2 regions of the Paenarthrobacter sp. NPDC018779 genome follow, and region 1 is predicted to be linked to the other one. Evidence: riboswitches for the same ligand, from Rfam matches in the RefSeq annotation. Region 1 holds a riboswitch; the other holds the start of a gene.
What was found. Region 1 has a riboswitch for glycine ahead of cycA (D-serine/D-alanine/glycine transporter). Riboswitches for the same ligand answer to the same signal wherever they lie in the genome.
Positions count from the first base shown of each region.

Region 2: it holds a riboswitch for glycine, as region 1 does, so the genes downstream of both, gcvP (aminomethyl-transferring glycine dehydrogenase) here and cycA (D-serine/D-alanine/glycine transporter) in region 1, are expected to answer to the same signal.

Region 1 covers NZ_JBIRZS010000023.1:12,463-16,879, reverse strand. The annotation lists gene ACH488_RS18560 (ExeM/NucH family extracellular endonuclease) at 1-502, shown strand, start outside; gene cycA (D-serine/D-alanine/glycine transporter) at 565-2,025, opposite strand; glycine riboswitch at 2,185-2,284, opposite strand; gene ACH488_RS18550 (FAD/NAD(P)-binding protein) at 2,371-4,317, opposite strand; gene ACH488_RS18545 (prolyl oligopeptidase family protein) at 4,378-4,417, shown strand, end outside.
Region 2 covers NZ_JBIRZS010000004.1:198,441-202,857, reverse strand. The annotation lists gene ACH488_RS07195 (MFS transporter) at 1-840, opposite strand, end outside; gene ACH488_RS07190 (TetR/AcrR family transcriptional regulator) at 913-1,452, shown strand; glycine riboswitch at 1,548-1,644, shown strand; gene gcvP (aminomethyl-transferring glycine dehydrogenase) at 1,816-4,417, shown strand, end outside.

The DNA.
Region 1 (4,417 bases):
CACCAAGGACACCGGCCTGGTGGACCGCGACGCGTGGATCAAGTATCTCCAGGCGCACAACCCGGTTTCGCCGGACTTTGCCCGTCGCTCAGTGGCAGTGGCGAACACCACCGCCGCGGAGGTCAAGGCAGGCGACGCCATCACGCTGGCGGTGTCCAAACTGGACCTGACCTCCATTGGCAGCCCGGCCAACAAGACGCTCAAGGCCGTGTTCATTGATGCCAAGGGGGCCGCCGTGGCCCTGGGCGACGTTCCCGTGGCGTCCGGTGCCGCAAGCGTCAGCCTCAAGGTTCCTGCAGCGGCAGCCGCAGGGACCGGCACCGTGGTGCTCACCGCCGTCGAAAGTGGCACCACGGTCAAGGCGCTGGTCAAGGTGGCAGCGAGCGGCCCGAACCCGCCTCAGTGCACCGCTCCCACTAAACCGTCCAAGTGGTACGACATTGTGGGCTGGCTCCGCTACGCGTTCGCGTGGCTGGAGTACCAGAAGTGCCTGAGGGGCTAAACACCCTTCAAAGCAGCAAAGGAGCCCCTCACATCAGTGAGGGGCTCCTTTGTTTGAACGGGCTAGTTGCGGACGGGTTCCGGTGCCCGCTCAGCGTCCTTCTGCAGCTCGGTGCGGAAGTGCTCGTACCGTGCAAGGTGCGTCGGCCTCTTGCGGAGGATGGCCCACGCTACGCCCAGGGCCAGGAACCACACCGGAGTCACGAGCAACGCCATGAGGGTGTCAGGTTGGGTGGTCAGCGCCCAGAGAATGAAGGCGAAGAAAGCGAACACCACCCACACCATCACCACGCCACCGGGCATCTTGAACTTCGAAGAATCGTGCAGCTGCGGCCGGCGCTTCCGGAACGCCAGGTAGCTGGCCAGGATGATCGACCAGACAAACACGAAGCAGACGGCGGAGACGGTGGTGACCATGTCGAACGCCTTGCCAACGTCCTGGCCGGCGTACATGAGCACGACGCCGGACAGCAACAGGACGCAGGACAGGAACAGTGCGTTGCGGGGTACTTTGCGTCCGGACAGCGCGCTGAAGACCGCGGGTGCGTCGCCTTCCTGTGCCAGGCCGTAGACCATGCGGGAGGTTGAATAGATGCCCGAGTTGGCCGACGACATCGCGGAGCTCAGCACCACCAGGTTCACGATCGTGGCCGCCGCGCCAAGGCCCGCCAGCGAGAACATGGCGATGAACGGGCTGTGTCCGGCAGCGAACTGGGTCCACGGCGTGACGGACATCAGGATGATGAGGGCACCCACGTAGAAGAGCAGCACGCGGATGGGGATGGAGTTGATGGCCTTGGGCAGGTTCTTCTCCGGATCCTTGGCTTCGGCGGCGGTGGTACCTACCAGTTCGATGCCAACGAACGCGAAGACCGCGATCTGGAAGCCGGCCACGAAGCCCATGAACTCGTTGGGGAAGAAACCGCCGTGTGACCAGAGGTTGGTGAAGCTGGCCGGGCCGGCGTCGGACTGGAAGCCGCTGAAGATCATGAAAAGGCCCACGATGATGAGCGCTGCGATGGCCACGATCTTGATGAGGGCGAACCAGAATTCCGTCTCGCCGAAGGCCTTCACGGTGGCCAGGTTCAGCAGAAGGAGGATGCCGATAGTGATGAGCCCCGGAATCCATAGAGGCAGGCCGGGCCAGAGTTCCTTGGAGTAGCCCGCAATGGCGATCACGTCCGCAATGCCGGTGATGACCCAGCAGAACCAGTAGGTCCAGCCGGTAAAGAAGCCTGCCCAGGGGCCCAGGAGGTCCGCGGCAAAGTCGCTGAAGGACTTGTAGTTCAGGTTGCTCAGCAGTAGTTCGCCCATGGCCCGCATGACGAAGAACAGCATGAAGCCGATGATCATGTAGACGAAAATGACCGACGGGCCGGCCGCGGAGATGGTCTTGCCCGAGCCCATGAAGAGGCCAGTTCCAATGGCACCGCCGATCGCGATGAGTTGGATGTGGCGGTTGCTGAGCTGGCGTTCGAGGTGGGGTTCTGGGCTGGTGTCTGTTGGCGGGCGCTGAATCGTCATGAGGAACTCCATTGTTCAGGCGATACCTTTTGGGTACCACGATGATTCGGGTTCCTCCCCGCTCTGTCATTGACCTGAGAGTTTCCGCGTTCTGCGCGCACGCAGCACCGCTTGCACCTTCGGTGAGCCCGGGAATCCCGGACTGCTTTCCAGAGTTGCCTCGCCGCGGCGGTACAGGGTGCCTGAGAGATTCCTGGGGAGGGTTTGCTCCTACGGCGCCTGACGGGATGTACCGGCAGGACTCTCCCGCCACGGATCACTAGCGCGCACCACCTTGCCGGTGATGCAGCTCACACAGTAGCTAAGGCGTGGTGGTTCACGCAAGCGCGCGCTCGGGGACGCCGTTCAGAGCTTCAGGATGCTGCGGGCGATCTCGTCGGCATCGCGGAGGGTCCGTTGCCCGCTCCTGTACGCCCTGCCCTTGGTGGGCCGTGCCTCGGCCGCGATGGCCGTTCCCCACTGTGTGGCGGACAACTGAAGGCTCAGAACATACATCCCCCGGGTCACCGAACCGTTCGCCGCCACAGGACGGTAAGGATGCGGTTCAACGTCCAGGCCCGTGGTCTGCACCGGAGTCCCCTCGACGCTCATCATGATCTTCGTCCGGACCAGGCCGTCCGCCAACAGTTGTTCCAGGAGCGGCGAGATGTTCATTCCCACGCGGTTCGCCGGCGACATCGCCTCGATCAGCGTCCGCGCCTGCGCGGGAACGTCACGGACCCAGGGCGAAAAAGCGCGGAACACTTTGGCGTTCCGATCAACACTGAACTTGGGGTCCGGTCCCACGAAACTCACGACGCCGGCACGCGCCAGGGCGGCCAACTGTTCCGAGCGCAGCGCCGGAGGTCCGCTGGCCAGCCCCTCCACGAATGATTCGAACCAGCCCCGCAACTCGGCCACCCACGATTCATCCGTGATGCCGCCGTCGGCCACCACCGTCTTGAGGATCGCCCGGCCGGTGTGCAGGGCGCCGATGGCCATCTTCACGGGGTCGGATTCGCCCAGCGCGGAGCGCCGTGCGTCGTCGTCGAGGTAGTCCGTGATGGCTTTGTCCAGCTCCCTGCGTGAGGCAAACGTCCGGCCGGCCAAGGGTGCTGCAAGCCCCTTCAGGTTCAGTCGGCGGGAGGCCGCAACATGCTTTTCCACGAGCGCGCCCACGGCGCTTTCCCAGTTGCCCGTCGCGTGGGCGTGGGGCTGCAAGGCGTCTTCCAGGTCCGCGAGGAACTGCTCCGGATCCCGGATCGCCGCTGGTTGCGATCCCGCCAGCGTGGCGTAGTAGGCCCAGAGGGCGTCGCGGTGCAGGAGGGGCCACAGGTCGTGATCGAAGCCCGGCTGGATTCCAGCGGCCTTGAAACGGTCCATGGCGGCCTCTGTGAGGTACCGGAGCGTGATGCTCGTGGCGTAGTAGCCGGACAGCCCGGCCTTGGCGCGGTACGGGGTGCCCCTTCGTGAGGCGGCGATGATCTTCGGTTCGCGGCCGGAGGGCCGGTATTCGAGCGTACCCGTCCCGGGAGCCACCGAGTCCACGAACTTGCCGCCGCGGCCTTCCGTCAACTGCCCCATCACGTCGAAGAAATTCAGTCCCATGCCACGGACCAGGACGGGCTCGTTATCCGGAACGCGTGTCCAGTCCACATCGGCCGGAGGAGCGGGCGGGAAATAGAGCAGGCCCTGTTCCCGCGCCGCGGTTTCGAAAGAGCGCTGCTCAGGGTTCAAACGGGACTCAATGTGCCCCAGCGCAAGGACCACCGAACCGACGGTGAGGCTACCGCCGTCGGCCAGTTCGACGTCGAACATGTCACCAACCGGCCGCGCCGCAATGGCGGTGGTTTCATGGAAGGTGACCTCGACGCCGTCGGGCAGCCGTTGCAGCAGCTCCGCGAGGGTCTGGCGCAAATAGCGTCCGTAGATGGCACGGCTGGGGAAGTTGTCCGACTCGAGGGTGGCCAGCTCCGCCTTTTCGGCCTGGTTCAGCCCCTGGCCATCACGACGCCGGGTGACCCGCCATTCGTCGAACGTCGTCCCGGCCAAGGGCGGCGCGAGTTCGGGATCTTCGGGAATGAGCGTCGGATAGAACGACTGGGTGTTCATCAGGTACAGCCGCGACTGGTCAGGCTGCCACACATGGCCCGACCCGGCCGGGTAAGGATCAATAACGTGGATGTGGAGCGTTGCGGTCACAATCGCCTGGTCCGTGGCGGCGGCCCAGTTGGCGAGCAGCCGCTCGAGCACACTGGTCCCGCGGGGGCCCGCCCCCACCAGGGCAACACGGATGATTTGCGATTTAGCCACGCTCAAGCCTAACGTCCGTGTGACTTGCTTCCCCGTGAAAAGAGTTGCTTGGATGGGGCGATGACCACCACAGAAGCTGATCAGACGCCCCTCCCCGAAG
Region 2 (4,417 bases), on a different contig from region 1:
CTTGTTGTGGAACAGGCGGACATCCAGCATGGGGCTGGAGAGTTGCTGCTGGCGGCGCACGAACAGCACACCCATCACCAAGCCGAACGCCATGAAGGCGGCCGCGGATGCTCCGAATCCATGCACGGCGAGTTCTTTGATCCCGTAGACAAAGGGCGCCATGGTGAGCACGGACAGGACGATGCTGGGTACGTCCACGCGGCCCGGGTTGGCGTCCTTGGACTCAGGGATGAGTACCCGGCCGAAGGCGAGCAGCGGCAGGAGGAGGAAGGCTGCCACGAGGAACACGGCACCCCACCAGAAGTGCTCCACGAGCCAGCCACCGAAGATCGGGCCGAGCGCGGCGCCGCCGGAGAAACCCGCAGCCCAGACGGCAATCGCCAGCCGGCGACGGTTGGGATCGGTGAAGATGTTCCGGATCAGGGACAGAGTGGAGGGCATCAGCATGGCGCCGAAGACGCCAAGGGCTGCGCGGCCCGCAATCAGCCACTCCGCGGAAGGCGCGAACGCCGTAGCAGCCGAAACCGCCGCGAAGCCTGTGCTGCCGATCAGGAGCAGCCGCCGTCGTCCGATCCTGTCGCCGAAGTTGCCCATGGATACCAACAACGCGGCCAGGACCAGCGGGTAGGCGTCCACGATCCAGAGGAGCTGGATGCCGCCGACTTCCAGTGAGCGGGCGATTTCCGGCAGGGCGAAGGTGAGCGCGGTGTTGTCGACGGCCACCAGGAGCACCGGGAACATCAGCAGTGCGAGGGCCGTCCAGTCGCGCCACGGTGCGGTCTTGCCCGGAACCGGGCGCACGGAGGAACGGGGAGCGTGGGTTGAGGACGGCGAGAACATGAACTTAACTGTACCGTCCAGACGGTACAGTTTCAAATAGAACAAGACCGAGCTTTAGGGAATGATGGATCCATGCCGCGAAAACCAATAGCCCGGGACGCCGTCCTGGACGCCTTTGAAGCACTCCTGATCGAAGTAGGGGAGCGTGCTGCCACCCTGGACGCCGTGGCCAAGCGCGCAGGCGTCTCGAAGGGCGGCTTGCTCTATCACTTCCCCAATAAAGAGTCGCTCATCAGTGCCCTGCTGGAGCGCCTGGATGACTTGGCCAAGGAAGATACCGAGCAGATGCAGGCGGCACCCGACGGCGCAGCGGCCTACTTCATCCGCTCCTCGCTCTGGGCCGGAACACCCATGGACCGGGCGTTCGTTGCGGCAACCAGGCTGGCGGAAGTGGCCCACGAGGAGACCCGCCGCCGGTTCGCGGCCATTCAACAGCGCTGGCTTGACGTCCTTGCCGAGGACGTTGGTCCGGACGTTGCCAAAGCGGTCAGCTACATGGGTGACGGGCTCTATTTCAACGCGATGTTCGAGGGCGGGCAGGAAGCCGGCGGTGCCGGGCGGGAGGCCGACGTCGAGGTCCTCCTCGCGGTCCTGGACCGCCTGCGGACGTAGCGGTTCCTCCATTTGCCGCCGCGCTGCGGGCATAGGACAATTAAGAACTGTGGTGTGCCTTCCTTGGCACGCCGCCTACAACTGCATAAAGCCTTTGATCTGCGGCGGGAGAGTCCTGCAGTACGAGATGCAGGCGCCGTAGGAGCAAATCCTCCCCAGGAATCTCTCAGGCCCATGCACCGCCGCGGATAGGCAACTCTGGAAAGCAGCAGGCAGTCCGGCCGGATTGTTGTGCTCACCGACGGTGCAAGCGGGTGGCTGTGCGGACAGCAACACGCGGAAACTCTCAGGTCCAATACAGAGCGGGGAGGAACCCGAGCCACTGTGGCGTACCCAACGCCGCCCAAGTAATGGAGTTCCTTCGTGACGGTTAGTTCAGCCTCCACCACCTTCGTCGACCGGCATATCGGTGCCCGCCGCCAGTCCGACATTGACACCATGCTCAAGTCCGTCGGTTACGACTCCGTGGATTCCCTCGTGGACACCGCGGTTCCCAACGACATCCGCCAGGACGTTGCCCTCACCCTGCAGAACGCCCTTTCGGAGGTGGAGGTCCTCGCGGAACTGCGCAAGCTCGCCTCCAAGAACAAGACGGCCGTCCAGATGATCGGCCAGGGCTACTTCGACACCGTCACGCCGCCGGTGATCCGCCGCAACATCCTCGAATCGCCGGCTTGGTACACGGCCTACACCCCATACCAGCCGGAAATTTCCCAGGGCCGCCTCGAAGCGCTGCTGAACTTCCAGACCATGGTCCAGGACCTCGTCGGCCTCCCGATCGCCAACGCCTCGCTGTTGGACGAAGCCACCGCCGTGGCCGAAGCCGTGCTGATGATGCGCCGCGCAAACAAAAACAAGGCCGCCCAGGATGGCAAGACTGTCCTGGACGCCGACTGCCTGCCGCAGACCATCGCCATCGTCAAGGGCCGCGCCGAGGCGCTCGGCTTTGAAGTTGAGGTCGCGGACCTCGCCAACGGCCTCCCGGAGGGTGCCATCAACGGCGTCGTCCTCCAGCAGCCCGGCGTGTCCGGCCGCGTGTTCGACCACTCCGCCGTGATCGCTTCGGCGAAGGAGCGCGGTGCCCTGGTCACCGTCGCCGCCGACCTTCTCTCCCTTACGCTCATCACCCCTCCGGGAGAGCAGGGCGCCGATATCGCCGTCGGCTCCGCCCAGCGCCTGGGCGTGCCGCTGTTCTTCGGCGGCCCGCACGCCGCCTACATGGCTGTCCAGAAGGGCCTGGAGCGTTCCATGCCCGGCCGCCTGGTTGGCGTTTCAAAGGACGACGCCGGTGTCCCCGCCTACCGCTTGGCGCTGCAGACCCGTGAGCAGCACATCCGCCGCGAGAAGGCCACGTCCAACATCTGCACCGCACAGGCGTTGCTCGCCATCGTCGCCTCGATGTATGCCGTTTACCACGGCCCCGAAGGTCTGAAGGCGATCGCGGAAACCGCCCACGGCCACGCCCGCACCTTGGCCGCCTCCCTGAAGGCCGCCGGCGTCGAGGTCCTGCACGGTTCCTTCTTCGACACCATCACGGTCCGCGTCCCGGGTCGCGCCGCTTCGCTTGTGGCTGCGGCTGAAGAGCGCGGTATCAACCTGCGCGGCGTCGACGCCGACACTGTGGGCATCTCGGTTGACGAAACCACCACGACGGCGGTTCTCGCCGACGTTGCCTCGGTGTTCGGTGCCTCCGTGGTTGAGTCAGCTGAAGGCTTCGCGCTGGAAGCTTCCATTGAACGCTCCAGCGAATACCTGCAGCACCCCGTGTTCAACACGCACCGTTCAGAAACCCAGCTCCTGCGCTATATCCGCAAGCTCTCCGACCGCGACCTCGCGCTGGACCGCACCATGATTCCGCTGGGTTCGTGCACCATGAAGCTCAACGCCACGGCTGAGATGGAAGCCATTTCCTGGCCGGAGTTCGCCTCAATCCACCCGTTCGCTCCGGATTCGCAGACCGCCGGATGGCGTGAACTGATCACCGACCTCGAGGCACAGCTGACCGAGATCACCGGCTACGACCAGGTCTCCATCCAGCCCAACGCCGGCTCCCAAGGTGAGCTTGCCGGACTCCTCGCGATCCGCGGCTACCACCACTCCCGCGGCGACCAGCAGCGCAACGTCTGCCTCATCCCGGCTTCTGCCCACGGCACCAACGCTGCCTCGGCAGTGCTGGCTGGCATGAAGGTTGTTGTTGTCGCTACTGCCTCCGACGGCACCATCGACCACGATGACCTCAAGGCCAAGATCGAGGCCAACCGCGACGTCCTCTCGGCCATCATGATCACCTACCCGTCCACGCACGGTGTGTACGACGCCGACGTGCGCGAGGTCTGCGACGCGATCCACGAAGCCGGCGGCCAGGTCTACATCGACGGCGCCAACCTCAACGCGCTCGTTGGGCTCGCCCAGCCGGGCAAATTCGGCGGCGACGTGTCCCACCTGAACCTGCACAAGACCTTCTGCATCCCCCACGGCGGTGGCGGACCCGGCGTTGGCCCGGTCGCTGCGAAGGCCCACCTGGCACCGTTCATGCCCGGTGACGCCACGACCTGGACCGAAGGCAACGATGTTCCGATCTCGGCATCCCGCTTTGGCTCCGCCGGCGTGCTGCCCATTTCCTGGGCCTACGTGAAGCTCATGGGCGGCCAGGGACTCACCGAAGCCACCAAGTCCGCCCTGTTGGCCGCGAACTACATCGCTTCCCGCCTCAACGAGCACTTCCCGGTTCTCTACACCGGTGAAGGCGGTCTTGTAGCCCACGAGTGCATCTTGGACCTCCGCGAACTGACGGCTCGCACTGGGGTTACGGCTGAGGATGTGGCCAAGCGCCTCATCGACTTCGGCTTCCACGCCCCCACCCTCGCTTTCCCGGTTGCGGGCACGCTCATGGTGGAACCCACCGAGTCCGAGGACCTCGTGGAGATCGACCGCTTCATCGAAGCCATGATCACCATCCGGGCCG